4 regions of the Streptomyces sp. NPDC101194 genome follow, and region 3 is predicted to be linked to each of the others. Evidence: riboswitches for the same ligand, from Rfam matches in the RefSeq annotation. Region 3 holds a riboswitch; each other region holds the start of a gene.
The links. A riboswitch is a leader RNA that binds a small molecule or an ion and turns the genes downstream of it on or off. The one in region 3 is predicted to bind cobalamin.

Region 1 (6,936 bases), 110 kb from region 3:
CTCATGCTCCGGTGCAGGTGACAGGCATGTTCCGCCAGATTCTGCTCCATCTTGTCCGTCACGTCGGCGTCATTGAGGAAATGGACATCCATGACGAATGATCCCAGCATGGCTGGGCGCTGGTTGCACGTGATTTTGGATCGCTCGCCGGCGGTGTCACGTCGGCGACCAGCACATTCGATACACGCCCGAGCTTGGTTCGGAAATGACTTGCGACCTGCGGGATCGACATGCTGCGGGCCTGTGGGCGACGCGGTCGGGCGGCATGGCCCGACGGACGAGGCGTGGGCGGTGGTCGAGGTTTCGCTGCCGGTCGCAGGGGGCGGTCGTCCGTCCGGGAAGCGCCCCGGTCCGTGGTGGCGCCACCTCCCATGGTGTTGCCACCGACACCCCCGACTCACTGCCTGGGGCCAGTGTTCGAGGCTCCGGCCCGGACCAGAGTGGTCCCATGCCCACTCGACGCGAAACCCTTGCCTCCTCGGCCGCCCTGACCGGCGGCGCCCTCCTGTCCGCCGCCCCGACCGCGGCGGCCGTCCCCCGCGTGGCCCCGGTCCGCGCAACGCGCGCATCCGGTCAGCGCCCCGGCGGCACCCTCGCCCTCACCCACGCCACCGTCCTCGGCGCGGGCCCCGACCGCACCGTCCTCATCCGCGACGGCCGCATCACCCGTACCGGCCGTTCGGCCGAGGTCCCGATCCCGCGCGGGGCGACGACGTACGACCTGACCGGCAAGTACATCGTCCCGGGCGGCCTCGTCGAGGCCCATGTCCACAACGACGGGCCCGAGAGCGTGCTGCCGCCCCTGTTCCCGCTCAACGGCGTGACCGCGGTCCGCGAGATGTGGGGCGGAACCGTCCACCACGAGTGGCGCGACAAGGTCCGCGCGGGCGAACTCCTCGGCCCGCGCTGGGTGATCGCCAGCCCGATCATCGACGGACGCCCCTCGATCTGGGCCAATGACACCGGTGAGCGAGTCGTAGAGGTCACCGACGCCCCGTCCGCACGCCGCGCGGTACGGGAGGCGAAAGCAAGCGGCGCCGACTTCGTCAAGGTGTACTCACGGCTCACACCCGAGGCGTACGAGGCGATCGCCGACGAGTCCCGCCGCCAGGGTCTGCGCCACGCGGGCCACTGCCCCGACACCCTGCCCATCTCCCGCGCGAGCGACGCCGGGCAGCAGTCCATCGAGCACCTCCACGCCCTGCTCCTCGCCACCTCCGCCCGGGAGACCGAGATCAGGCGAGCCATGGCGGAGGCCCGTATCGACCCCGCTCTCCCCACCAGCTTCGAGCGCTACGCGAGCTGGTTCCGGCAGGTGCACGCGGTGGAGTGGCGGGCGGTGCGGACGTACGACGTCGGCCGCACCCGCGCCCTCTTCGACCGGCTCGCCGCCAACGGCACCCGCGTCACACCGACCCTCACCGTCCACCACTCCTTGGAGCGCCCCGACCAACTCCCGTCCAATTCAACAGAGTTCAGGTATCTTCCCGGATGGATGACCGACTACTGGCCCATCATCTGGTCCGCCCTCACCGCCGGCCGCACCGCGCAGGACACCGCCAGAATCCATCAGATCTACGAGCACCGGCTGCGCCTCGTCGCCGAGCTCCACCGGGCCGGCGTGCAGTTGCTCGCCGGCACCGACACCGGCACCGGCTACGCGGTCCCCGGCTTCTCCCTCCACCACGAGCTGGAGCTGCTCGCCGAGGCCGGACTGCCCACCCGGGACGTCCTCCGCGCCGCGACCACCGCGCCCGCTCGGATGCTCGGCCTGCCCACCGACCGCGCCGACCTGCTGGTCCTGGACGCGGACCCGCGCACCGACATCCGTCATACGCGGCGGATCGATTCCGTCCTGGTCGCGGGCCGCTACCTGGACCGCGAGGAACGCCTGAGCCTGCTGGCCGACGTGGCGCGCGCCGCCGCCGCGAGCGAGCCCCCGGCCGCGGGGGCTGCGGCCCCCCACATCTGCGTCCACTGATCGCCCGGGGGGTCGGCACGTGCCGGATCAGACCTGGCCGCAGGCGCCGGCATCCGCAGGCACCCACCACATGAGGAGTCGGACCACGCCGCACCCGCCCGAGCCCCTTCGCCGTTGCGGCGCAGGGGCTCGGTGACGGCGCGTGGCGGGGGCCACCGGCGGGTCAGCGCACCCGACCCCGCGGTTTCAGCGCCACCGGCGGGAGTTCGGGGGCGGGCAGGCGGTCGCCGTCGTAGCCCTTCACCTCACCGAAACGGGACGTCTCCATCCAGGCCTGCCGGGCCTCCTCGATCTCCTCGTGGGAGCGCCCGATGAAGTTCCACCACATCACGATCTCCTCCTCGAAGGGCTCGCCGCCGAGCAGCATGAGACCCGCGTCGGTGTCCGCGCGCAAGGGAAGTCCGGAGCGCCCGCAGCCGAGGTAGAGCATGGAGCCGGGCAGCACGGGTACGCCGTCGACCTCGGCCTGGCCGGACATCGAGAGCACCGCGTACTCGAAGTCCGGATCGAGCGGCAGGCGGGCCTCGGCACCGGCGGACAGGGACACGTCGGCGCCGACGATCGGGGTGTAGGCGGTGCCGGGCGAGGTGGCGCCGTCGAGCTCCCCCAGGATCAGGGTCGCGGTGAGGCCGGGCGCGGTGACGGTCGGGAGTTCGGTGTGGTGCTGGAAGTGCGGTTCGACGTTCCGGTGGGGCTCCGGCAGGGCGACCCAGAGCTGGGCGCCGTGGAGAAACCTCGCATGGGACTTCGGGCTCTCCTCGGAGTGGCTGATGGCGCGGCCGGAGGTCATCAGTCCCAGCTCGCGCGGGCGGATCGTCCGCAGGCTGCCGAGGCTGTCCCGGTGCAGGACCTCGCCGTCGTGCAGCCAGCTGACCGTCTGCAGACCCATGTGCGGGTGGGGCGGTACCTGCATCCCTGGTTCGCCGGCGATGTCGTCGGGGCCGTAATGATCGACAAAGGCCCAGGCGCCGACCATTCTGCGGCCCAGGTTGGGCAGCAGCCTGCGGACCTCGGTGGACTCACCCAGCTGGACGTGGCGCGGGGTGAGGAGTTCCCGTACGGGCTCGGCGACGACGAAGCCCCGTCCTCCGCAGACGGAGAGTGCGGCCTGGCGATCGAGATTGCTCATGGCGCTCAACCTATTCCCGCACGGGCCCGGGGGTGCCGGTACCCACGCCGATATTTTAGTGGAATTTTCAACCAGAGTGCCGTGTTCGGGTGGGTGAAGCGTGACCGAGCGCATGGCGCGGTCGGCAACAGGGCGGGTCCGGGGACGGTCCGTGAAGGAGGAGTCAAGTGAGCGACACTTATTTCGAGTTCGGGACGGCCGCCGAGCGTTGGGACCGTGCGCAGATGTTCTTCGAGGCGAAGGAGTACATGACCGCGGCCCGGATTCTGGAAGGGCTGGTCGAGGAGGAGCCGGAGCAGGTCTCCCCGCGTCTGCTGCTGGCCCGGACCTACTACCACTCGGCGCGGCTCGGCAGGGCCGAGACGGAGCTGCGGGCGGTCCTGGAGCGCGACCCGGTGGAGCCCTATGCCCGGCTGATGCTGGGGCGCACGCTCGAGCGCCAGGGGCGGAGCGCGGAGGCGACCGGTCATCTGCGGATGGCGGCGGCGTTCTCCGGGGACTTCGACTTCGACCGTGACCGGAGGACCGGCGCCTGACGGTCGCAAGGGGTCTCGGCGGTCGCGAGGGCGTTCGACGGACGGTTCGGCCATTCCGTCAGGAGGGCGCCCTCGGCCGCGGTGACTGCCGGGTCGGACGACTGTCGCAGCCGTGCGTTCACCCGGGCCTCGGTGCCTGCGCCGGGCCGCGGACGCGGTGACCCCGTGTCGTCCTTGTCCGCGGAGGTGTGGGACACGTCCCGGGTGAGGACCGCGGCGTGCACGGCGTCGCGGCCCCGCCGCGACATGCTCGCGTCACCGAAGGCGGGGGCGGGCGACGAGCATCGGCCGCCATCCGCAACAGCGCTGCGCCCAGCGCTCTCCCGGGCCCGCGAGACCGCGCGCAGGACCCCGTCACGCTGCCCTGCGGACACCCCTCCCCGACAATCCGGATGCCGTGCGCCCGCTCCGCGTGATAGTCCACTCGGTCATGACCGACCTTGAGACTCCCCGCCTCCTGCTCCGTCCGATGAGCGCCTCCGACGCCTTGCAGGTGATGGCCGGCACGCCGGGCGAAGGTGCCCGCTGGGCGCCGGGGTACCCGCCCGCAGGCGAGACGGCTGCGGCCGAGCGCTTCCTCGACGCCTGCGCGACGACGGGGGATCCGAGCCCCTTCGGCTCGTACGAGATATGTCGCCGTGAGGACTCCGTGGTGATCGGCGGGCTGGGGTTCCATGGCGCCCCGGACGAGAACGGGCACGTCACGATCGGCTACGGCCTCGTTCCCTCGGCCCAGGGAAAGGGATACGCCTCCGAGGCGCTGCGTGCGCTGCTGCTGTTCGCCCGCGAACAGGGGGTGGTCTGCGTCCACGGTGACACCGACCGGGACAACCTCGCGTCGCAGCGCGTCATGACAGCCGTCGGCATGCGCCTGGAGAGGGAGGACGCGCGGCTGAAGTACTACCGGATCGATTGGGGCCGACAGGGCGAGGAGCAGTGAGTACACGTCCGTCCGTTTCCGGTTGCGGGCGCGGCGGGCAGGACGGCGGAACCCGCCGGGAGGCTCCCGGCGGGTTCCGATATCCGCTGGTGGTGAGTGGTTCGCCGGTCAGCCGGCTGCGGCGGCGACCCGGTTCGTCGTACCGTCTCCCGTGGCGACGGTGTCGGCCCTCGGTGCGAGAAGCCGTTCCGTCAGGTGGCCGAAGACGAGACCGAAGGTCACCCAGAGCGTGGCCTGTACCGCGAGGGTGGCGAGCCGGAACTCCCAGAGCAGGGTGGCCGGGAAATCCTTTCCGACCTCGTTGAACGAGGGCAGGAACGCGTAGGCGACCCCGATCACGACCGCATAGGCCGCCGATGCGGTGACCGTCGCGTTCCAGTTGCCCAGGCGTGGAGCCAGCCGCTTGCCGAGGATGACGGCGGCGACCGCCAGCAGCACGCTGAGGGCGACCATCAGGAAGAACAGGGCCGTACGGCGGCCGATGGTGTCGGGGTTGCCGACGGCCGGCGGGTTGGCCGGGTACTTCAGGAAAGGCACGATGTACACGGCCAGCAGGGCGGCACCCGCGATCAGGGCGGCTGTGGCCCGTGGACCGAATCGGCCGATCCGGCCGAGGGCGTAGCAGAAGACGAGGGCGGCGATCCCCCCGATCGCCACGCCGAAGACGAGCACACCGGTGGCGAGACCCGCGGTGGACTGCACGGTGCGGCTGACGAGCTCCTCACCGCCGCCGTGGTCGTGGCTGTGCGACTCCTCGAGGGCGATGGCCGCGTCCACCAGGGACTCGCCGAGCAGGTACGCGACGAGCAGTGCGAGCGCGCCCGCAACGAGGCCGGCCAGCATGCCGCGGACGAGCAGGGCTCTGACAGATATGGAGTTCATGAGGTCTTCCCCTGGATCGGACGGTACGTCAGTGACAGGGGAAACCGAGGAGGTGGCGGCCGTCGTGGACCCACTCGTGGACACCTTCGCCGGAGATGACCGCGGTGGCGCCCTGTTCCGCGCCGACGAAGTACAGCAGTACGAGCATGAGGACGCCGAAGAAGACCGCCCAAGGGGCGATGGACTTCAGGGAGATGGGGGTGATCGCCGGTACGGCGGTGGCGGGGACAGCACTCTGTGCCATGGCAGAACCTCCTGAGGGAACACGCGTCCCGATCGTGGTGCCTGAGACGAAGGTGCCGGGTCTGACTTCCCGTACGGGTACGGGTTCACAGTGGCGCGACCGTGCCGGATTCTCACCGGACTTCCGTCACACCTTCGTCATGCTCGTCGGACGATACTCCCTGGGCGCGGACAGGGCCACGGTGCCGTCGGCGGAACCGCGACGCCGGCATGCCATGGTGATGCACACGAGAGGCCACAGTTCAGGGGGTTGACCGGGTCATGACGGTACAGGTGATGTTGATCTCACCGGCGCTCAACGCCGCGCTCCGCGAGGCCCGCGTCGACGACGATGCCCCGCTGGACGCGGCCGGGGTCCGGCAGGCCCGCGCCGCCACCGCGGCGGTGCCCCCGGCCGACCGGTATGTGCGCGGGCCGTCCGAACGGTGTGCCGGGACGGCCGACGCGCTGGGGTTGCGCGCCGGTCTCGAACCAGCGCTCCGCGGCTGGGACATGGGCCGCTGGAGCGGGCGGAGACTGGCCGAGGTGAGCGACAGCGAGCCGGACGCGGTGTCGCTCTGGATGAGCGATCCTTCGGCGGCTCCGCACGGCGGCGAATCGTTGCTGGAGTTCTGCGCCAGGATCGGCCGCCTGCTGGACGCACTTGGGTCCGGGGACGGCGAGGAGGGCGGCCGTGTGCTGGCGGTCGTCGAGCCTGCCGTGGTACGGGCGATGGTCGTACGGGCGCTCGCGCTGCCGGAGGAGGCGTTCTGGCGGCTGGATGTCGCCCCGCTCACCCTGACCGGGCTCAGCGGCCGCTCGGGACGGTGGAACCTGCGCTGCGGTCGGCCGCTGTCCCCCGCTCCGCGGAGCCGGCCTCCTCGGTCCGCCACCACTCGCCGGGACAACTGAGGTGCAGGGGGCCGCGGTCGGCGGTCTGCCGGGCAAGCGGCTGGTCGCCGGAGTCGTCGACGGCCGCAACGTATGGATCGACGACCACCAGCGGTCCCTGGCCACGCTCGGCACCTTGCTCGGCCTCGCCGACCGGGTCGATGTCGCGGCCTCCTGCTCCCTGCTGCACGTTCCCCTCGATGTGGGCGCGGAGCGCGAACTCGATCCCCAGGTGGCCCGCTGGCTGGCCTTCGCCCGGCAGAAGTCCGCCGAGATCGCCACCCTGGCCAAGGGACTCGCACAGGGCACGGACGCGATCGCCGCCGAACTCGCCGCAAATCGCGCCGATCTGGCC
Region 2 (6,936 bases), on a different contig from region 3:
GGACCTCCTCGGCCGCCGCCGGGTCCAGCGCGGACGTCGGCTCGTCGAGGACCAGGACCTTCGGGTGCGGGGTGAGCACCGAGCCGATCGCGACCCGCTGCTGCTGGCCGCCGGAGAGCGTGGCGATCGGCCGGTCGCGCAGCCCGGCCAGACCCAGCAGGTCGAGGGTCTCCTCGACCCGCCGCCGCATCACGTCGGGGGCCAGACCCAGCGACTCCATCCCGTACGCCAGCTCGTCCTCGACCGTGTCGGTGACGAAGTGGGAGAGCGGGTCCTGACCCACCGTGCCGACCAGATCGGCGAGTTCGCGTGGTTTGTGGGTACGGGTGTCGCGCCCGTCGACCGTGACCCGGCCGCTCAGCGTGCCGCCGGTGAAGTGCGGCACCAGGCCGGAAACGGCGCCCAGCAGCGTCGACTTGCCGACCCCGGACGGGCCGACGAGCAGCACCAACTCGCCCTCCGGGACGGTCAGATCGACCCCGGACAGGGTGGGGCGCTCGGTGCCCTCGTAGCGCACCGAGACATGCTCGAACCGGATCACTGGCTCTCCTTGGAATGCGGGGCGCCCACCGGGGGCGGCACGGGCGCCACCACGGCGGGCAACAGCCCGATCAGCACCGCCGCCGCGGGCCACAGCGGAAGCACCGGCGCGGCCAGCGGTACGACGCCCGGCCGCAGCGCCTCCGCGTCGACACCGCCCGCCCAGACCATCGCCACGGCCACGGCGACCCCCGAACCCGCCACCAGCCAGGCCCGCACACCCCACCGGTCGGGCCGGTAGCGGGTGCGGACCGAGCGGGCCCCGCCGAGCCGCAGCCCGGCCATCGCGGCGACCAGCCCGGCGATCAGCAGCGGCAGTCCGTACACCGCGCCCTGCGCGGCCAGCAGCCCGTACGTGCCCGCGCACACTCCGAGCAGTCCGCCGAGCGTGAGGACGTTCGTGGTGTGCCGGACGGCGGGCGGGACCTGGGCCGTGCGCCCGTATCCGCGCGCGTCCATCGAGGCCGCCACCGCCACCGACCGCTCCAACGCACCCTCCAGGACCGGCAGTCCGATCTGGAGCACCGCCTTGACGCCACCGGTCGGACGGCCCCGCAGCCGCCGTGCGGTGCGCAGCCGCGCCACGTCGGCGACCATGTTCGGCGCGAACGTCATGGCGACGACGACGGCGACCCCCGCCTCGTACAGCGCACCCGGCAGCGACTTCAGCAGCCGGGCCGGGTTGGCGAGCGAGTTCGCCGCACCGAGGCAGATCAGCAGGGTCGCCAGCTTCGCCCCGTCGTACAGCGCGAAGACCAGTTGCTCGGCGGTGACCCGGCCGCCGATCCTGACGCCCTTCGCCCAGTCGGGCAGCGGCACCTCGGGGAGCGTGAACACCGGATGCGTCCCGGGGATCGGCGAACCGAGGAAGACCGAGAAGACCAGCCGCACACCGACGACGAACAACCCGATCTTGATGAACGCCCCGTACGAACGGGCCCACGGCGCGTCCGTGCGGCGCGCCGCGACCACATAGCCCGCGACCCCCACCAGCAGCCCGAGCAGCAGTGGATTGGTGGTCCGGGACGCGGCGGTGGCGAGACCGAGCGCCCACAGCCACCAGGCCCCGGCGGGCAGGGCGTTGCTCCGGGTCGCCCCGGGGGCGCGCAGCGGCCGGTGCGGCCGGACGGTGCCGGTGGCGCCGGTCACCGGGCCGCTGGTCGGGGCGGTCATCCGCGGCGGCGGCGGGCCTGCACGACTGCGGCGATGCCGAGGAGGAGAACGGCGCCGACGCCGACGAGCACCCCGGCGGACGGCCCGCCGCCGGAGCCGCCCGACCCGGCGGAGGCGGCGGCGGGGGCGGAGGCGCCCGGGGACGCCGCCGCGGAAGGTGTCGCGTGGCCGTCGCCCGAGACCTGTTCGCCGCAGCCCGAGCCCGGATAGCCGGAGATGGCGCAGAGCAGCGCGTCGCTGCTGTAACGCAGCGGTCCGGCCACCGAGGCGAGCGCCTCGGCGGTGCTCGCGTCCGGGGCGACCCGCGCGCACGCGGTACGCGGGGCGGGCGGCGTCTCGTCGGCCGGGGCGTCCGCCGCCGTACCCGGGTCGATGACCAGCGCGACCCGCTTGGTGCCGTCCTGGGCCGGGGTGTCCGCGCAGATCTTCGCGAAATCGGGGGAGCGGCGCGGCTTCGCCGAGTCCTGGGAGTCCTCGCTGACCGAGAACCGGAAGCCCTGCACCGTGCCGTCGTCCGGCCGGACCAGGGAGGGGCCCTGGGTGGCGTACGTCCAGCCGGTGCCGGAGCTCTCCCAGAACGACCAGTACCGGTAGCCGGCCGCCTGGGCCGTCCCCGCGCCGAGCACGGTCAGGACGGCAGCCAGGGCCACCAGCAGCGCGGTGGCCCTTCCCGCCCGCCTCACAGCTGCCGGTTCTTGCGCCGACCGCTGATCAGGAAGGCCGCGGCCGCGGCGACGACGAGGCCGATGCCGATGAACCACCACACGCCACCGATCACGTCGTCGCCGCTGTGCACCTGGTCCTTCTCCGTGGCCTCGTACCCGGTGTCGGCGGACGGGTCGGGCGTCGTGACGGCCGCGGGCGTGGGACCGGTCGCGTTCAGCCGGTCGACGAGGTCGACGCCGTTGAAGTCGCGCGCGTCGGAGCCGGTCGCGTGCGCGGCCAGGACCAGCTGCGCGTAGGCGGCGGGACCGTTCTGCTCGGCCCAGGGGCCGGAGTTCTTCTTCAGCCAGGCCACGGCCTTGGCGGCCTTGTCCTGGTGGCCCGCGGCGGACAGGGCGACGACCGCGTCCGCGGTGTTGCCGAAGTCGGGCTGCGGGGTGGTGTCGGTGGCGCCGGGCATCGGGGCCAGGTCGAGGTGGCCGCTCGTGGCGAGGGCGTTCGCGAGGTAGTGGGCGCCGTTCTGGGCGGCCTGCTCGGGCGTGGGATCGGACCCCGGGTGGCAGCTGGTCCCCTTGACCGCGGCGTTGTTCCCGACGGCCAGCGCCTTGCCCATCGTGCCGAGCACGGCGGCCGCGGTGGCGTCCGCGTTGGCGGCGAGCTTGCCGGCCTTGTCGGGCTGGTAGGCGAAGGCGCCGCCGTCCTTGCCGCCGCACGGGATCGCGAGCGCGAGCAGCGGGGAGTAGGGGGTCTTGCCGCCCGGTGTGGTGATGTCCGCGAGCCGCTGGCCCTGCCGGGCGAGGGCGCCGATCACCAGCGAGGTGGAGTTGGCGTCGCTGGGCGCGCCGGCGGTGTAGCCCCAGCCGCCGTCCTCGTTCTGTACGGACTTCAGCCAGCGGACCGAGTTGTTCACGGTGTCCCGGTGCCCGCCCACCTCGACGAACGCCTGGACGGCGGCCGCGGTGGCATTGGTGTCCAGCACCGTCTTCTCGGTGCAGGGCCGGGAGACGTCGGGCCGGTACGCGGCGTAGGCGCCGTTGCCGCACTGCTGGGCGATCAGCCAGTCCACCGACTCCGTGGCGGGCGTGACGCCCTCCAGCCGCTGGGCGAGGAAGGCCAGCGACTGCCGCCAGACACCGTCGTAGGTCGGGTCCTTCGTGCCGTACAGCCCGGACGGCAGGGCGACGGACGGTGAAGGGGAGGGGGACGGCGCCGCCACCGCGACCGGGGCAGCGGCCGCACAGAGCACGGTGGCGATGGCGGCGAGCGTTGCCGCGCTGCGGCGTACGGTCATGGCGGGCGGGGCCTCTCCTGCGGGGAACCGGGCACAGGCACGCTCAGGCACCAGGCTCCGGCTCCGTATACCTCGACGGTGCCGACCACCGGGGTTCCGGAGGTCGCGAGCCGGTCACGACCGGGGACAGGGCATTCCGACTCACCGTCTGCGACGACGGTTCACGGCTGCGTGGTCAGCGCCGGATTCGCACCGGCTTCCCCCTGAACGGGCATGATGACGACCCGCACACTCTACCGGGCGGGGTCGGACGGGTTCCGGGGCCGTCCGGGGCCCGTCCCCCACGGGACGGCCGGCGGCCCGGTGCGGCCCCCGGCGGGCGACGGTTCACCGCGCCTGCCGGAAGCCCGGCCCGTGCCGGAGCCCGAGCGCCCGGGAGAGGCCGGACGAGCCCCCCGCCCGACGGCCCGCCGCGCCCTTCACACCGCGATGTACGTCACCGGCTCGCTCCCCGCCACCGCCTCCGCGCGCCCCAGCCTGACCAGACGCCGCAGGTGAGCCTCGGCCTCCGAGACGGCGATGTTCCGCGAACCGTGCGAGATCTGCTCCCACGGCCGGTTCCACTCCATCCGCTCGGCCAGCTCCCACGGCGTGAGCGGTGCGGCCAGCAGCTTGAGCAGTCCGGTCAGCCGCTCCTCGTGATGGTCCAGGAGTTCCCGTACGCGCCCCGCGGCGTCCGTGAACGCGTACTGGTGGGCGGGCAGCACCTCCGCCACGCCGAGCCGGCCGATGTGCTCCAGCGAGCCGAGGTAGTCACCGATGGGGTCTCCCCCGGCGGCGGGGGCGGCGCCCTGCGCGGCGTCCGGGTCCTCGTACAGCCCGATGTGCGGGCTGATCCCCGGCAGCAGATGATCCCCCGAGAACAGGCGCCCCCGGCCCGGCAGATTCCCCGGATGCTCCTCCTCCAGATGCAGACAGACATGACCGGGCGTGTGCCCCGGAGTCCAGATCGCCCGCAGTCGGCGGCCCGCCAGGTCGAGGAGCTCACCCGGAACGATCTCCCGGTCCGGGAGCGCGGACCGCAGCCCCGGCAGCGTGCGCATCCGACCGCCCTCGACCGCGGCCCGCAGCGGCGCGAGATGCTCCTCGGGCGCACCGACCGCGGTGAGCTTCGTCAGGAGGTACGACAGCCAGGTGCCGGGCCGGGCCTCACGGGTGCGTCGCACGATCGCGGCGTCCGCCGCGTGCATGGCGATCCAGGCCCCGGACGCCTCGCGCACCTGACCGGAGAGGCCGTGGTGGTCGGGATGGTGATGGGTGATGACCACCCCGTGGATGTCGCCGATGCCCGTACCGATGGCGTCGAGCCCGGCGGTGAGGGTGTCCCACGCCTCCGGATCGTCCCAGCCCGTGTCGATCAGGACCGGCCCGCGACCGGTGTCGAGGACATGGACGAGGGTGTGGCCGAGCGGATTGTCCGGGATGGGGACCTTGATGCTGTGCACGCCCCCGCCATGGTCGGTCACCTGCGTCATGGGCTCCCCATCTCTCTTCGAGGCCTGGTCGGCGCACCGGACGTACGGGTGTGCGGCGCACCGCGCCCACTGTAACGAGAACTTGTTTCAGTAGTAGCCCCGGTCGACCATCTGTCGGTACGTCCATCTGCCCTGCGCAGCCGGGGAGTTCGGAGTGCCCGGGATCGCGGGACGGCCGCCGACGGCCCGCGGGGCGGCCGCGCCGGTGGGATGCCGGGCGCGGGCCGCCCCACGTTCTTGCCCGTGGCCCGTGGCCCGTGTGCGTCCTGCGCCGCGCGGGCCACGGTCCATGCGTCGGCGCGGGGCGGTCCGTACGGCCGGAGCCCCGCGCCGGGCGGTGGATCCGGGTCACCGGCCGGTGACCCGGATCACTCGTCGATCAAGCGGCGTCCGTGGCCGGCCGGTGCCACACGAGTCGCGGGGTGCGCGCGCCGTCGCCGGTTCCCTCGGTCGGGGGGAGCAGGGTTAATCGGTCCCCCTCCACCCGCCATCGGCGCTCCTGAGTGGTGCCGACCCATGGGCGCAGGGATGCCACGTGCAGATGGTGGACGACCCGGTCGCCCGTCACCTCGTAGGTGCCCGCGTACCCCAGGTACGGAGAAGTCCTGAACAGGGTCGCGGTGTCGACCGGTCCGGCCGCCCCCTCCGGGGCGGACTCGGGGTCCGGGTTCAGCATGCTCACCGACATGTGGCCGTCGGCGGTGTAGGTGATCAGCCCTGTCGGACTCTGCCCGAGGGGGTGTTCGAGCGTGTCGCCGGAGGCGTCCATGATGGCGACGGTGCTCAGCAACCAGGCGCCCACGAGGGGGTGTTCGGAGGTTCCTGGCCCGGGGGTGGATGGGCGATTCGGTTCGGTGCGGGATGGGGTGTGCACGTGATTCCCTTCTGAGCTGGTGGAATTCGGAACGTCTGGAGCGGGTGCGTGGGGGACGTGGTCGTTCTCGTCCCTACCCGTGCGGCACGCCGTGGAAGCGAGGGGCCTGTCGCGAAAGCCCGGGTGGCGCGACGACGGCCGTCCGGCCGCGCGCGTCGTCGAAGCCGTGGACTCCTGGAACTGGAACTGGTATCAGTTCTGACACAGAGTCAGGTAACGTGCCGGGTCGCGGGAGGCAGCAGCCATGACCGAGCTTGTCGAACACGGAAAACTGTTCATCGGCGGGGAGTTGGTCGATCCGCTGGGCCGGGATGTCATCGAGGTCGTGTCGCCCCACACCGAACAGGTCATCGGCCGGGTGCCGCACGCCTGCGAGGGGGACGTGGACCGGGCCGTCGCCGCCGCCCGGCGGGCGTTCGACGAGGGGCCCTGGCCGCGGATGGCCCTGGACGAGCGGATCGCGGTGATCACCCGGATCAAGGACGCGTTCGCGGTGCGGTACGAGGAGATCGCCCGGGTCATCAGTTCGGAGAACGGCACCCCGTACACGTCGAGCGTCATGGTGCAGGCGCTCGCCGCGATGATGGTGTGGGACGCGGCGATCACCGTCGCCCGCACCTTCCCGTACGAGGAGCGCCGGGACGGGGCTCTCGGTCCGCTGCTGGTGCGCCGGGAGCCGGTCGGGGTGGTCGCGGCCGTGGTGCCGTGGAACGTTCCGCAGTTCACCGCCGCCGCGAAGCTCGCGCCCGCGCTGCTGGCCGGCTGCTCCGCCGTGCTCAAGGTCTCGCCCGAATCCCCTCTGGACGCCTACATCCTGGCCGACATCGTGGCCGAGGCCGGGCTGCCGGAGGGGGTGCTGTCGATCCTGCCCGCCGACCGCGAGGTCAGCGAGTACCTGGTGGGGCACCCCGGCGTCGACA
Region 3 (6,936 bases):
CCGCCGACATCGCCCGGTGGACCGCCTCTCGTGATGCCATCCTCGAACAGGTGATGGAACGCGGCTGGAACGAGAGGCAACAGGCGCTCGTGCAGCACTACGGAGGCGAAGTCCTCGATGCCGTGCTGCTGCTCATTCCCCGGGTCGGCTTCCTGACTCCGAGGACGGAGAGCTGGCTGTCCACGCTCGATGCCATCGAACAGAGCCTCGTGTCGGACAGCCTCGTCTACCGCTATGACCCGGAGGCGTCCCCCGACGGACTGCGCGGCTGCGAAGGCACCTTCAGCCTGTGCACCTTCCTCTACGTGGACGCCCTCGCCCGCGCCGGGCGCCTGCGCCCCGCACGCTATGCCTTCGAGAAGATGCAGACCTACGCCAACCATGTCGGCCTGTTTGCCGAGGAGATCGGCCCCAGCGGTGAGCAACTGGGCAATTTTCCCCAGGCGTTCACCCATCTCTCATTGATCATGGCCGCCACGACTCTGGACGATGCCCTCGACCGGCAGCGCATCGAGACCTCCGCTGCCCGCTCGGACGAGCGGTGAGCCGCCGCGCCCCGTCCTCGTTCGGTTCAGCGAATGGTCGGCTGCCCTCGACGAGGACCAGGAGGACTGGAGTGGACGAAGGCTTGCCGGGGCCACGTGTTCGTTTCGCCGGCGATGGCTGGAGCAGGCGCAGCCGCCGCCGTTCACACCCTTGACGATGTCGACCGAGCACGTCGAAGGACGCGTACCAGGCATCGTCTCAGGAGAAGTTGTTCCACTTCGCCGCGCGGGCGAGGACGGCCGTCGGAGTCAGGACCTTCGACGCGTGGGCGCCGCCGTCGGTGTCGTCGCACTCGTAGGTGCCGGCGTCATGTAGGCCCGTAGCCGCTCCTCGCGGCTCGTCAGACAACAGCTCGCACAGCGCACCGCCTCCGCACTCGTGTAGTACAGGCAGCAGGTGTTGCGCAGATAGACCAGCCGCTCCGAGCCGTCCGGCGCTCGTCGGACCCGTACCACCTCGCCCAGCGCCGCGAGTCCGCCGGGCGCGGTGTCCACGAACTGCCGCCAACGGACCGCCAGTAGATCCACCTGTTCGCCGTACGCACACAACGCCGTGGCGCAGCCATGGGCGATCCCTCCACTCAACTGCCGTGCCCCGGCGCGGGTACGACGGTGCAGCGCATCGGCGATGGGCAGCAGATGCCCGTCGAGCACGGTGCGGTGCAGCAGCCGTACGGAGTCCTCCCCGACCCGGGGCGCCAGCAGCCGGGCTCCGCGCACCCGGACTCCGCCGATCCCGTGCGTGGCGGGGCGCACCAGGACATTGACGGACCGCATGTCCGGGACCTCGTCGTACAGCGCCCAATGGAGCACGGCGGCGGCGGTGACCCAGCCCGCGTACACCGCCATCAGGGTCAGTGCGGCCGCGTGATCGGTGCGGTGGCCGCTGCCGGTGCGTTCGTGCTCCAGCAGACCGGACAGCTCCGTGCCCGCCGGATCGGCCAGTCGGTCGGCTGCCAGCCACCGTCCTGCTTCGCTCGCGGGCGGTTCGCCTTCGGTGACCTGCCAGCGCGGCCCGTGCGGCAAGGGCGTCCAGACGGAGGAGGTGGCGTCCCTCATGACAGCGGGAGGTAGACGACGTTGGGGGAGCCGGTGACCGGGTGGACGCCGATCCGGGATCGTATCCCGTAGACCTCGGCCAGCAGTTCCTCCGTCAGTACCGCGTGCGGGGAGCCGGACGCCACCAGTCGTCCGGCGCTGAGGACGAACAGCCGGTCGCAGTAGGAAGCGGCCAGGTTGAGGTCGTGCAGCACCAGCAGATTGGTGGTGCCCAGCGTCCTCACCAGGCCGAGGATCTCCAGCTGGTAGCGGATGTCCAGATGGTTCGTGGGTTCGTCGAGCGCCAGCAGCCCCGGCTCCTGGACCAGGGCGCGGGCGATCAGGGCCCGTTGCCGTTCCCCGCCGGACAGCTCTTCGAACCGCCGGTCCGCCAAGGGCGCCGCGCCGACGCGCCGGAGCGACTGGTCGATGCGGCGGGCGTCGTCGGCGTCGTCCTGCTCCCAGAACCGTTTGTGCGGGCTTCGGCCCATCGCCACGACCTGGCGTACGGTCAGGCCGAAGGTGCCGAAGCTGTCCTGCGGTACGACGGCGACGCGGCGGGCCCGTTCCTTCACGCCGAGGGCCGCGGCGTCCGCTCCGTCCAGCAGAACCCGACCCGCCGCGGGGCGCAGAGCGCCGTACACACAGCGCAGGAAAGTGGTTTTGCCGCTGCCGTTCGGCCCGACCAGGCCGACCGTCTCGCCGGGGGCGGCGTCCAGCGTGACCGCGTCGAGCAGGGTACGGCCGGCCACCTGGTAGCTGATCCCGTCGGCGGCGAGCGCTGTCGCGGACGGTGCCGGACTCATCCGGTGATCCCTTCGGTACGGCTGGAGCGGCGCAGCAGCCAGAGGAAGAACGGACCGCCGAGCAGGGCGGTGATCACCCCGGCGGGAATCTCTTCGGGGGCTGCCACGGTTCGGGCCAGCAGATCGGCCAGCAACAGGAAGACGGCCCCGCCGAGCGCGGTCACCGGCAGCAGTCCGCGGTGGGACGCGCCGACGATCAGCCGGGCGGCGTGCGGAATCATCAGGCCGACGAAGCCGATCGCCCCGCTGTACGCGACCAGCACGCCGATGATCAGCGAGACCAGCACGAAGACCCCGCCCCGGAAACGCCCGGGGTCCAGGCCGAGGCTGCGGGCCCCTTCCTCTCCGGTCAGCAGCAGATCCAGCGGGCGGGCCAGGCTGATCAGGAGCACGGCCCCGACGCCCAATATCGCTGCGGGCAGCGCCAGTTGGTCCCAGCGGGCGCCACCCAGGCCGCCCAGGGTCCAGAACAGGATCGCCCGCACATGCTCGGCCCGGGAGGACAGCACCAGGATCAGGCTGGTGAACGCGGACAGCACGTACTGGATCGCCACCCCGGCCAGGATCAGCCGGCCCGTCGTCATGGTGCCGCCGCGCCGGGCCATCGCGTAGACGGCGACCAGCGCGGCCATGGACCCGGCGAACGCGGCAATGGGCAGCGCCACGTCGGTGGCCGCTCCGGCGCCGACCCCCAGCACGACGACCACGGCGGCGCCCGCCGACGCCCCGGACGAGGCGCCCAGCAGAAACGGATCGGCCAACGGGTTGCGCACCAGCGCCTGGAGCACCGTGCCCGACAGGGCCAGCCCGGCGCCGACGACGGCCCCGAGCAGCACCCTGGGCAGCCGTACCTCCCACACGATCGTCGGGTACGCACCGGTGCGTTCACCGCCCAGGACCGTACTCAACACCTCGCCCGGCGGTATCCGTACCGGACCGAGCGCCAGACCGGCCACCGCCGCCGCGAGCAGCAGCACCGTGAGAACGCCGATCACGACGGGGGTCGAGCGGAGGACGGACTTCGGACCGGGGCGGGCGGACTCCGCGCTCACGGGGTGCCGGGGTGCAGCTGCCCGGCCAGGTCCTGCACGGCGTCGGCGACCCGGACACCGAGCACGGCCGAGGACAGCGGGAGTACCGCGAACCTCTTGTTCTTGATCGCCGGCACGTCCGCGAGTGCCGGATCGTTCAGCAGCCGCTTCTTCTTGGCCGCCACCGTGGTGCCGCCGTAGTCGTAGATCACGACCACCTCGGGCTTGCGCTTGATGACCTGCTCCCAGGACACGTCGCCGAAGGTGGCGTCGAGGTCCGTGAAGACGTTCCTGCCCCCGGCGAGCCGGACGATCTCGTTGCCGATGCCCCTGCCGCCCGCCGTGAAGGCGGAGCTGTCGCCGGAGTCGTACACGAACACCGAGGGACGTGAGGAGCCCTTGAGCCCTGCCTCGACCGCCGTGATCTTCTGTCGCTCCTCGGCGATCAGCTTCTCGCCGCGCTCCGGTACGCCGAAGGTCCTGGCGACTTGGGTGATCTCGGTGGCGAGCTGATCGATACCGACCTTGCCGCTGGTGCAGTTCTCGATGTTCAGCCGGGTGTTGATGCCGTCCTTCTGGAGCCCCGCCCGGTCCTGGCCCTTGGCCTTGTCGAAGGCGCTGTTGTACCCGCCGTAGACGAAGTCGGGGTTGGCGCCGAGCAGTACCTCCTTGGAGGGGTACTCCTTCGCCAGCACCTTGGCCCTGGCGTACGCGGACCGGTACTCCGGCAGGATGCTGTCGTCCAGGTAGGCCGTCCCGGCCAGCCGGTCCTGGAGCCCGAGGGCGAGCATGATCTCGGTGACGTGCTGGTTCATGGTGACGACGCGCTTCGGCGGGGCGTCGAAGGTCGTCTTCGTACCGCAGTTGGTGACCGTGTAGGGAAAACCGTCGGCGGCCGGTGCGGCCTCTGCCTCGCCCTCGCCTCCCGTGCCGGAGCCGCAGCCGGTGAGCGGCAGCAGAAGCAGTGGTATGAGCGCGAGTGGTACACGGCGGATCCGGGGCATGGCCGAGCCTTTCCGGGGGATGTCCTCGTCCCCTGGGTCGTACGAGAAGGCGGCGCGGCCAGTATCTGGCTTCCGGGCTGCTGCAGCCCGGTCACAGTGGCGGGACCGTACCGGATTCACACCGGTTTCCTGACATGCGTCGCCCGAGTTTTCGAAGCCCATTCTGTCAGACCGCGAATTCCGCCAGGGCCTGACCCTTGCACGGCCGGCGCCGGGCGGCCCCGGAGGCCGATGTACGCGGCGACCGACAGCATCCGATCAAGGTTCGGGCTGCTGTGGTGTCGGTGGTCAGGCGTCGCCCGCGTCTCTCGATATTCCCCCGCTACAGCCGTGTTTCCCGAGGCATTGACGCTCTGCCCGTCCACCACGGCGGCGGTCGGCCGTGCGCTACGGCCGTTGGCGCGGTGGGTGCGTCCCGCGACAGGTCGTGGGCCTGCTGAGTGGTGCCGTCGAGTCGGCATCAGGTCGGCCTGCGTCGTGGCCGAGTTCCCCGCTTGCCGACCTTCCGCCGTTGCGTGGACGCGGTGCTGATCCCCGACGCCGCTCGGACGGTGCGGCGTTCGAAGCGGCGTGTGAAGGCACGACAGGTGGGCTCGCGCACGCACCCGCGTGCGCCGCAGCAAGCCGACGGAGCCTCAGAAGACCCTCGAAGCAGCAGACTTCGGCCCCGGCTCCTTCTCCGTCGTGCCGGACTGAGATCCGGGGGGCGACGGGGCTCGCCGGGCGTGCTCGTGCGCGCGGCCCGGCGAGCCGGCCGGCCGGTTCAGCCGGCGGCGGTCCAGGCGTGCTGCGCCCAGTGGGCGAAGCCGGTCCAGGGGATCTCCGGATGGGCGGCGTGGAGGGCGGGGATGTCGACGCGGTAGCCGGGCCCGTTCAGGAACGTCCACATCGCGTGCATGTCCGGATTGCCGATGGCCGCGAGCGGTACGTACTCGTGGCGGACCTCGCGTCCCAGCGCCGCACCGAGCGCGGCCGCCATCTGCGTGGGCGTGGGCGCGTCGCCGGCGAGCTCGATGCGCTGCCCGACGTACCGAGCGGGGTCGAGCAGCACTTCCGCGGCGAACGCGCCGAGGTCCGGCCTGGCGAGTTGCTGCAACGGCCGGTCGGGCGGCAACGGCAGGTCGAGTACGCCGTCGAGGATGCGCCGCGCTCCGCCGAGCGCGTTGTCGAAGAAGTAGGTCGGTCCCAGGATCGTGTACGGAACGTCGCCCGCGATCAGTTCCGCCTCGATGCGCGCCTTGCTCTCGAAATGCGGTACCCCGCTGTCCTGGTCGGCCCCGGCGACCGAACTGAACACGAGATGCGCAACGCGCTCCCGTGCCGCGGCGGTGAGGATGGCCCGCCCCTGCTCCACCTCGGCCTCGATCCCGGCCTCGAAGGGCGTGGTGAACGCGAAGACACCGGCCGCCCCCTTCATGGCCGCGGCGAGCGAGCCGGGATCGCTCAAGGATCCCGCCACCACCTCGACACCCTTCTCGGCCAGTTGTCGTGCGGCGCTCCGGGAGGGGTCGCGTACCAGCGCCCTGATCCGGGTCCCGCGGGCCAGCAGCGCGTCGGTCACGGCCCTGCCCTGACCACCGGTCGCCGCAAGCACCAAGACCGGTTCGTCGACCATCGAAGAACTCCTTTCCGAGTAGCGGGGGCGGCGGATCGCCTGCCTGCCCGGCGTTCATCATCCCCGCCGGACGACGGCGCACGGTGCCGACAGGCGGGAGCAGGGCACTGGTGGACTCGAATCCGTGCACGCACAGTCACGACGCTCGTGCGATCGGCGCCTGGCGTTCCTCACCTCGCACGAGTACCGGAAAGAAAGAGAGATCCGTGTAGTTCGGCATTCTCATCCACGGTCGGGGACGTGACGCCCGATCCGACCACGGGCCGCACTCCGTCGGAACACGAACGCATCAAAGGGCTGTCCCGTCATCCCTGGTGGATCAGCGCGCGGCGTCGGATGCGGTGCATCGCAAGGCGGAGGGACGTCCGCATACTGGATGTATGCGGATGTTCCGACAACGCGGCGAGGTGCCGTAGCCGTCGTCGCGCGCCCGCCAGGGGTTACGGGACAGCCCTAAGGCGATGGTCGCCATCGCGCTCAAGGCGGAGGGCGTGGGCCTGGACGTCTTCGCGACCGGTGAGTACCACAACCTGCCGTTCGTGCCGTCGTCCCCGACGACGCTGCTCGGCTACGTCGCCGCCCGCACCGAGAGGCTGATCTGGCCGGCTCCAACATCTGCCGGTGCACCGGCTACGAGCCCATCCGACGCGCCATCACGCGCGCTGCCCGCGAGCAGCGGGAAGGAGCATCGTGAACGGTTGCGTCCGTTCCGGGGGCGCCGTGTGCCGGGTGATGTCCGGAGCCGGCGGACCGGCCGACGGCGAACCGGACATGGGAATCGATGTGGCCTCCGCAGAGGGCCCTTGGCCTGCAAAAGCAGGCAGGGAGCGCGGGGCGGGTCGAGGATGAACCGCACGAGGGGCCCTTCCGGTCGGTGGTGACCGTGATCGGTGCGTT
Region 4 (6,936 bases), on a different contig from region 3:
TTCCTCGTACCGCTCACCGACGCCGCCCGGGCCCTGCCCGGGGTGCGGGTCCGCAGGCTTCCCACGCGCACGGGGAGCCCCGTGGACCACTGCCTGACCTCCTTCGACGAGGTCTTCGTGGCACGCGACGCGTTGCTCGGCGGGGACCACGGACGGATCGGTGACGACGGCGAGTTCAGCAGTGCCGTCGGCAATCGCAGGCGCCGACTCCTCGCTTCGATCGGACGCGTCACCTCCGGCAAGATCTCGATGAGCGCCTGCGCGGTCGGCTGCGCCCGCGCGACGCTCGCGGTCGCCGTGCGCTACGGCGGCCACCGGTACATCTCCGGGCCCCGCGGCTCCCGTAGCGTGCCGGTGATCGCCCACCGCAGCCACCACGGCCCGCTCGCCCGCGCCATGGCCACCGTCTTCGCGATGAGCCTGCTGCACCGCCGGGCCCTGGACCGCTGGGAGGCGTGGGCGGACGGATCGGGTCCGGACCGCGAGGAGGCGGAACGACTGGTCGCCGTCGCGAAGGGGTGGATCACCTGGCAGGCCAGGTCCGTGATCGTCGAATGCCGCGAACGGTGCGGTGCGCAGGGGCTTCTGGAACACAACGGCATGAGCGAACTCATCACCGGGGTGGAAGGCGCCATCACGGCGGAGGGCGACAACCTGGCCATCCACGCCAAGGCCGCCGCGGAAATGCTCCTCGCCGCCGAACCGGCCGGGCACGGTGCTCCGCCCGGCGGGCAATCCGGCGACCTCGACGACCCCCGGTTCCTCGGCGGGCTCCTGGCGGCCCTGGAGGGGATCTGGTTCGGCCGGGCCAGGGAGCGCATGAGCCGCGCACCGCACGGCGACCCGCTGGGACGGTGGAACGCCGCGTCCGGCCCGGCCCTGCGTGGTGTCGAGGCGCACGCCCACTGCCAGGCGGCCGAGGCGTACACGGACGCGGTGACCGGTCTTCCGGAGGGTCCCGCCCGTGAGCGACTGATCGACCTGCAGAGGCTGTTCGCACTCGACCGGATCTCGCGGAACAGCGGTGACCTGCTGGCCGCAGGACATCTGACGGTTGATCAGGTCAATGATCTGCCGGACGCCGTGGACCGACTGATCACCGCCGTCGCCGCTCATCTGCCCTCCCTCGTGGACTCCTTCGCGCTGCCGCCGGAACTGCTCGCCGACTGGCCCATCGCGGGGGCCGACTACGTCGAGGCGTACGACGATCCGGAGGCCGGCTGGCGGCCGGACGGGGGCCGGGCGACGGCTCGGGGGGAGCGGTGAGGGCCGTGACAGGAACGGGAACAGCTGTGCCATCCCGCTCGGTGCGGGAGGCGGCCGGAACCCTCGGTGTCCGCGCTGTGCTGCTGGTCTTCTGGGGTACGGCAGCCGTCCTGTCCCGGTGGTGCACGCAGCCGCGGCAGGGCGGTGGCGAATCGGTTCGGCACAAGGCGTAACTGGAGACACGTCACCCAGTTGATTCGGCGTCGGGACGGTGCCCCCGCCGTCACCGGCAGTCGTACCGAATGATGGAGAGGAAGCTCATGAGTGCGATTCATCCCAAGATCACCGAGGTTCTGACGCACACCTTCAAAGTGCCCGCCGCCGAGATCCGTCCGGATTCCACGATGGACAGCCTGGAGATGGACTCCCTCGCCGTCGCCGAGTTCGCCGTACTGATCAGGGAGACGCTGGGTGGCCGGGGAGACTTCGACAATCTCCCCAAGGGCGCCACCCTGGCCGAGATCACGCGATTCATCGACGGGGCCGACGGCGGGTCGCCGGTGAGCGGTGCGGCACCGATGAGCAACGCCCGATGAGCAGGCCCGCCATCGCCGTCACCGGCCTGGGCATGATCACCCCGGTCGGCAACGACACCGAATCCACCTGGAAGGGCGTGTGTGCCGGAATCTCGCCGGTGCGTACCGTCGCGGCACTCGAAGGCTGCGCGATCGACTTCGCCTGCACGGTCGACGGAATCGATCTGGACGCAGCGATCGGTGGACGCACCTCGTTCCGGATGGGGAGGTACACCAAGTTCGCCGTTCTCGCCGCGCGGGAGGCGGTCGCCGACGCCGGGCTCGACCCGGCGGAGTGGGAGGGCGGCAGGGTCGCGGTGGTCGTCGGCACCAGCAGCGGGGGCTCCGCCTCGCTGACCGAGCAGGCCGTCGTGCTCGACCGGCTCGGACCTGACGCCACCTCGCCGTCGGGCATCCTGCTCACCATTCCGAACATGCCGGCGGCCGAGATCGCGATCCAGCTGCGGGCGACCGGTCCCAGCATGGCGCCGTGCACCGCCTGTTCGTCCGGCGTCACGGCCCTGTCCGTCGCCCGGGATCTGCTGGTCACCGGGCAGTGCGACATCGCGATCGCAGGAGCCACCGAGTCGATCGTCTATCCCGCCGCCATGGCCGGGTTCGCCCGGTCCGGAGCCGGGGCCCGGCGCGACGGCGACGCGACCGGGCTGTGCCGGCCCTTCGCCGCCGACCGGGCCGGGCTGGTCATGGGCGAGGGTGCCGCCGTCATGGTGCTGGAACGGGCGGACGACGCCCGTGCCCGGGGCACGGCACCGCGGGCGCTGGTCGCGGGCGCCGGGGCCACCACCGACGCCCACCATCCCATCAGTCCGCATCCGTCCGGCGTGGTGGCCCGGACGGCGGTGGAGATCGCGCTGCGCGACGCCGGGTGGGAGGCGGGAGACGTCGAGCACGTCAACGCACACGGCACGGCCACCCCGGCCAACGACGCCACCGAGGCCGCCCTCATCGCCGGGGTCTACCCGCACCGGCCGCCCGTCACCGCCCCGAAGGGCGTCCTGGGGCACTGCATGGGGGCGGCCGGAGCGATCGAGGCCGCACTGACCGTCCTGACGCTGCAACGCGGAATCGTGCCGCCGATCGCCAACCTGGACGCACCGGCACCCGAGTTCGACATCAACTGCGTCACCAGGTCCCCGCTGCGACAGCCCGTCCGGCGTGCCGTCAGCCACTCCTTCGGATTCGGCGGACACAACGCCGTGATCGCTCTTCAGCGCCCGTAGCACCAGGCAGGTGGTGCGACGGGAAACGGCCCGGCGTACCACCGGCCACACCGCCCGTGAGCTGCGCGGAGGCCCGTGATAGCTTGCCGGGGCCAGTCGAACTCCACGAAGGGGTCAGGGAATCCGGTGAGAATCCGGAACTGACGCGCAGCGGTGAGGGGGACGGGCGGGGCCACGGCCACTGGGAACACCCTCGGGTGTCCTGGGAAGGCGTCCCGTCCGCAGGAACCCGAGTCCGAAGACCTGCTGGCACCTGCGCCCGGTACCGGGCGCAGGACGCCGTGCAACGGGCTCCGCGTATGGGCCCAGAGACGCAGAGGGACTTTGTGCCGTCCATATCCGACCCCGTCCGCACCATGGCCGCGCTCGCGGCGGGACTCGTCCTGCTGACCGCCTGCGGGGGCGGAACAAGCGATTCCGTCGCGAAGCCCGGTTCCACCGACGGATACCCGGTGACGTTGAGGAACTGCGGACGCACCGTCACCGTCGAATCCGCACCGCGGCGCGCCGTGTCGGTCGACCAGGGATCGACGGAGATCCTGCTCTCCCTCGGCCTCGCCGACCGGCTGGCCGCCACCGCGACCTGGACCGACCCGGTGATGAAGGGGCTGGAGAAGGCCAATGCCGGGGTCCCGAGGATCGCGGACAACCGGCCGTCGTCGGAGAAGGTCCTCGACCAGGAGCCCGACTTCGTCAGCGCGTCGTTCGAGTCGACGCTCGCCAAGGGCGGCGTCGCCCCGCGCGAACAGTTCGAGGAACTCGGGGTCCCCACCTATGTCTCGCCCGCCGACTGCACCGGCAAGGACAACAGCGGCAGCGGCGACGGCGCCCGTACCGAGCCGCTGACCATGGACAGCGTCTACGACGAGGTGCGCGAACTGGCCAGGGTGTTCGGCGTGGCCGAGCGCGGCGACAGGCTCGTGGCGCAACTGCGGGCCCGGGTGAAGAAGGCGGCCGAGGGCGTCGACGCCTCCGACGCCACCATCCTCTACTGGTTCTCCGACTCCAAGGCCCCGTACCTGGCCGGCTGCTGCGGAGCACCCGGCATCATCACCCGGGAGCTCGGCGCCAAGAACGTCTTCGACGACACCCGGGACGAATGGCCCCAGATCAGCTGGGAGACCGTCGCCGACCGCAACCCCGACGTCCTGGTCATCGGTGACCTGACCCGTAAGGCACAGACCGCCGAGAGCGCCGCGAAGAAGATCGAATTCCTGGAGTCCAACCCCGTCACCAAGAACATGGACGCCGTCAGGCACCGGCGGTACGTCCTGCTGAGCGGCCAGGCCATGAACCCGTCCATCCGGACGGTCGAGGGCGTGGAACGCGTCGCCGCCGGGCTGCGCGCCTTCGGGCTCGCGGGATGACGGACACCGGACGCGCCGCGGCCCCGGACACGTCACGGACCTCCGCGACCGGCGTGGGCGGCGCGACGGGTCCGCGGAAGCTGCGCGGCGGAGTCCTGTGGGGCTGCGGCATCGCGCTGCTCGTGCTGTCCGTCGCGATCGCCGTCACCATCGGCCCCGCCCGTATCTCCGTCGCCGACGTCTGGTCCACGACGGCCTCCCACCTCGGCTGGGGCCGATCACGGCTCACGCCGATCCGGGACGGCATCGTCTGGAACCTGCGCATGCCGCGCACCCTGCTCGCCGCGGTGTGCGGCGCCGGGCTCGCGGTCTGCGGCACCGTCATGCAGTCCCTGCTCCGCAACCCGCTCGCCGACCCGTTCGTCCTCGGCGTCTCCTCCGGTGCGTCGACCGGCGCGGTCGTGGTCGTCGTCCTCGGCGTCGGCGGGGGAGCGGTGTCGATCTCGACAGGCGCGTTCATCGGCGCCCTGTGCTCGTTCGCCCTCGTCCTGCTGCTCAGCCACACCCTGGGCGGCACGACCGACCGGGTCGTCCTCTCCGGTGTCGCGGCCATGCAACTGTTCTCCGCGCTCACCTCCTTCGTCGTGATGACCTCCGCCGACGCCGAGCAGACCCGCGGGGTGTTGTTCTGGCTGCTGGGCTCGCTCGGCGGAGTCGGTTGGAGCGATGTGTGGGTCTGCTCCGCCGTTCTCGTCGTGACGCTGCTCATCTGCCTGGGACACGCCCGTACACTCGACGCCTTCGCGTTCGGCCAGGACGCCGCGGCCGCGCTGGGCGTCCATGTCGCGCGCACCCGGATCGTGCTGCTGTGCACGACCGCGCTGCTGACCGCCGCGCTGGTCAGCTCGGCCGGAGCCATCGGCTTCGTCGGCCTGGTGCTGCCGCACGCCGCCCGTGCGCTCGCGGGCTCCGGTCACCGGCGCTTGCTGCCGGTCACGGCCCTGGCCGGGGCCGTGTTCCTGGTCTGGGTCGACACCCTGGCCAGGACGGTCCTCGACCCGCAGGAGGTACCGGTCGGCGTCGTCACCGCCCTCATCGGTGTTCCCGCGTTCGTCCTGGTCCTGTACCGCACCAGGAGGATCGCATGACGAGCGGAGCCACGCCGGGGCTTCGGGCCGAGCGGGTCAGTCGGGAGGCGGGCGGCCGGCTCGTCCTCGACGGGGTCCACCTCGCCCCGCCGCCCGGCGCCACCGTCGGGCTGATCGGGCCGAACGGATCCGGCAAGTCGACTCTCCTGCGGGTGCTCGCCGGAGTCCTCGCCCCGGAGACGGGCGTGGTCACCCTCGACGGCCGACGGCTCGACGAGATCGGCCGCCGAACGGTGGCGCGAAGGATCGCCGTGGTCGACCAGCACGCCGTGACCCAGGTCGAGCTGAGCGTTCTGGACGTGGTGCGACTCGGCCGCATCCCGCACCGCAGGGCCTGGGCGGCGCCCGGCCGGGCGGACGACGAGGCCGTGCGCGAAGCCCTGGAGCGGACCGGTCTCGCCGACCGCTGCGGCCAGTCCTGGCACACCCTGTCCGGAGGCGAGCGGCAAAGGGTCCAGATCGCGCGCGCACTGGCTCAGCGACCGCGTGAACTGCTGCTCGACGAGCCGACGAACCACCTGGACATCCAGCACCAGCTGGAACTGATGTCGCTGATCGCCTCGTTGCCCCTCACCGGTGTGATCGCTCTGCACGACCTCAATCTGGCCGCGATGTTCTGCGACCGGATCGTCGTCATGAAGCAGGGGCGCGTGGTGGCCGCCGGAACCCCCTCGGAAGTGATCACCGAGGAACTCATCGCCGACGTCTACCGGGTCAGGGCACGGATCGCGCCGGACGGCCCCGACGGGCGGCCGTCGGTGCGCTTCGTGCCCGGGCGCCCCGAGCGCTGAGAGCGGGAGGACGGACCCCGGCACACACGGGTCCGCCCCTCACTCGCGGTTGTACCGCGGCGGCACGCCACGGTGTGCGGGGGTCAGCGGTGGCGTCCCCGGCCGAACTCGCCGCCCGCGTCCTTGCCACCGATGTCCTTGCCGCCGATGCCCTTGCTGTCCGCGTAGTCGATCTGCTCCTTGCGGAGTTCGGCGGAGATCTCCTTCTGCTCGGTCACCCTCTTGGTCTCCATGCGGACCCGTTCGACCGGCACCGTCTCCTTGCGCATCGTGGCACGCTCGGCATGCAGGGTGACCTCGACATCCTGCTCGCGGATGTCCGAACGCCCCGCCGCCGCCCTTTCGCCGGGCTGCAGGGGTTCACGGATCACCCGCACCTCTTCGTGCGTCACCGGCACCGTCCTGGTGACGTTCTCGGTGACGACGTACTTGTGCAGGCGGGCCCTGCCGCTCTCGTACTCCTCGGTGCCGACGAGCAGTTGCTCCTCGGAGCGGATCAGCTCCTCCTTGCCGCCCAGGTCTGCGGCGGACCGTTCGGAACCCGCCCCGGCGCCGACGAGCGGACGGGCCGCGCCGGCCGTCCCGGTGCCCGCGCCCACCGGACCGCCCGTCCGGGACGGAGTGCTCCGAGAGGTGCCCGCAGCGGTTGTCGGGGTTCCGGCCGCGGT

Region 1: another riboswitch for cobalamin. It lies ahead of ACIRP2_RS31845 (CbtB-domain containing protein); the one in region 3 lies ahead of ACIRP2_RS32335 (ABC transporter substrate-binding protein).
Region 2: another riboswitch for cobalamin. It lies ahead of ACIRP2_RS03555 (prenyltransferase/squalene oxidase repeat-containing protein); the one in region 3 lies ahead of ACIRP2_RS32335 (ABC transporter substrate-binding protein).
Region 4: another riboswitch for cobalamin. It lies ahead of ACIRP2_RS34890 (ABC transporter substrate-binding protein); the one in region 3 lies ahead of ACIRP2_RS32335 (ABC transporter substrate-binding protein).

Annotation. Positions count from the first base shown of each region.
Region 1 covers NZ_JBIWOS010000011.1:53,334-60,269, forward strand. Annotated here, with positions in the region: gene ACIRP2_RS31815 (GNAT family N-acetyltransferase) at 1-50, opposite strand, end outside; gene ACIRP2_RS31820 (amidohydrolase family protein) at 449-1,981, shown strand; gene ACIRP2_RS31825 (pirin family protein) at 2,145-3,110, opposite strand; gene ACIRP2_RS31830 (tetratricopeptide repeat protein) at 3,278-3,646, shown strand; gene ACIRP2_RS31835 (GNAT family N-acetyltransferase) at 4,077-4,586, shown strand; gene ACIRP2_RS31840 (CbtA family protein) at 4,695-5,468, opposite strand; gene ACIRP2_RS31845 (CbtB-domain containing protein) at 5,497-5,712, opposite strand; adenosylcobalamin (AdoCbl) riboswitch at 5,716-5,864, opposite strand; gene ACIRP2_RS31850 (histidine phosphatase family protein) at 5,973-6,602, shown strand; partial or broken gene metE (5-methyltetrahydropteroyltriglutamate--homocysteine S-methyltransferase) at 6,613-6,936, shown strand, end outside.
Region 2 covers NZ_JBIWOS010000001.1:804,584-811,519, forward strand. Annotated here, with positions in the region: gene ACIRP2_RS03540 (ATP-binding cassette domain-containing protein) at 1-541, opposite strand, end outside; gene ACIRP2_RS03545 (energy-coupling factor transporter transmembrane protein EcfT) at 538-1,713, opposite strand; gene ACIRP2_RS03550 (SCO2322 family protein) at 1,710-2,396, opposite strand; gene ACIRP2_RS03555 (prenyltransferase/squalene oxidase repeat-containing protein) at 2,393-3,667, opposite strand; cobalamin riboswitch at 3,775-3,910, opposite strand; gene ACIRP2_RS03560 (MBL fold metallo-hydrolase) at 4,087-5,142, opposite strand; gene ACIRP2_RS03565 (lipocalin-like domain-containing protein) at 5,522-5,944, opposite strand; gene ACIRP2_RS03570 (aldehyde dehydrogenase) at 6,261-6,936, shown strand, end outside.
Region 3 covers NZ_JBIWOS010000011.1:163,336-170,271, reverse strand. Annotated here, with positions in the region: gene ACIRP2_RS32355 (glycoside hydrolase family 15 protein) at 1-545, shown strand, start outside; gene ACIRP2_RS32350 ((2Fe-2S)-binding protein) at 795-1,604, opposite strand; gene ACIRP2_RS32345 (ABC transporter ATP-binding protein) at 1,601-2,389, opposite strand; gene ACIRP2_RS32340 (FecCD family ABC transporter permease) at 2,386-3,441, opposite strand; gene ACIRP2_RS32335 (ABC transporter substrate-binding protein) at 3,438-4,424, opposite strand; cobalamin riboswitch at 4,463-4,615, opposite strand; gene ACIRP2_RS32330 (NmrA/HSCARG family protein) at 5,188-6,039, opposite strand; partial or broken gene ACIRP2_RS32325 (LLM class flavin-dependent oxidoreductase) at 6,495-6,656, shown strand.
Region 4 covers NZ_JBIWOS010000013.1:128,454-135,389, reverse strand. Annotated here, with positions in the region: gene ACIRP2_RS34905 (acyl-CoA dehydrogenase) at 1-1,266, shown strand, start outside; gene ACIRP2_RS34900 (acyl carrier protein) at 1,527-1,802, shown strand; gene ACIRP2_RS34895 (beta-ketoacyl-[acyl-carrier-protein] synthase family protein) at 1,799-3,022, shown strand; cobalamin riboswitch at 3,099-3,288, shown strand; gene ACIRP2_RS34890 (ABC transporter substrate-binding protein) at 3,379-4,389, shown strand; gene ACIRP2_RS34885 (FecCD family ABC transporter permease) at 4,386-5,477, shown strand; gene ACIRP2_RS34880 (ABC transporter ATP-binding protein) at 5,474-6,268, shown strand; gene ACIRP2_RS34875 (PRC and DUF2382 domain-containing protein) at 6,352-6,936, opposite strand, start outside.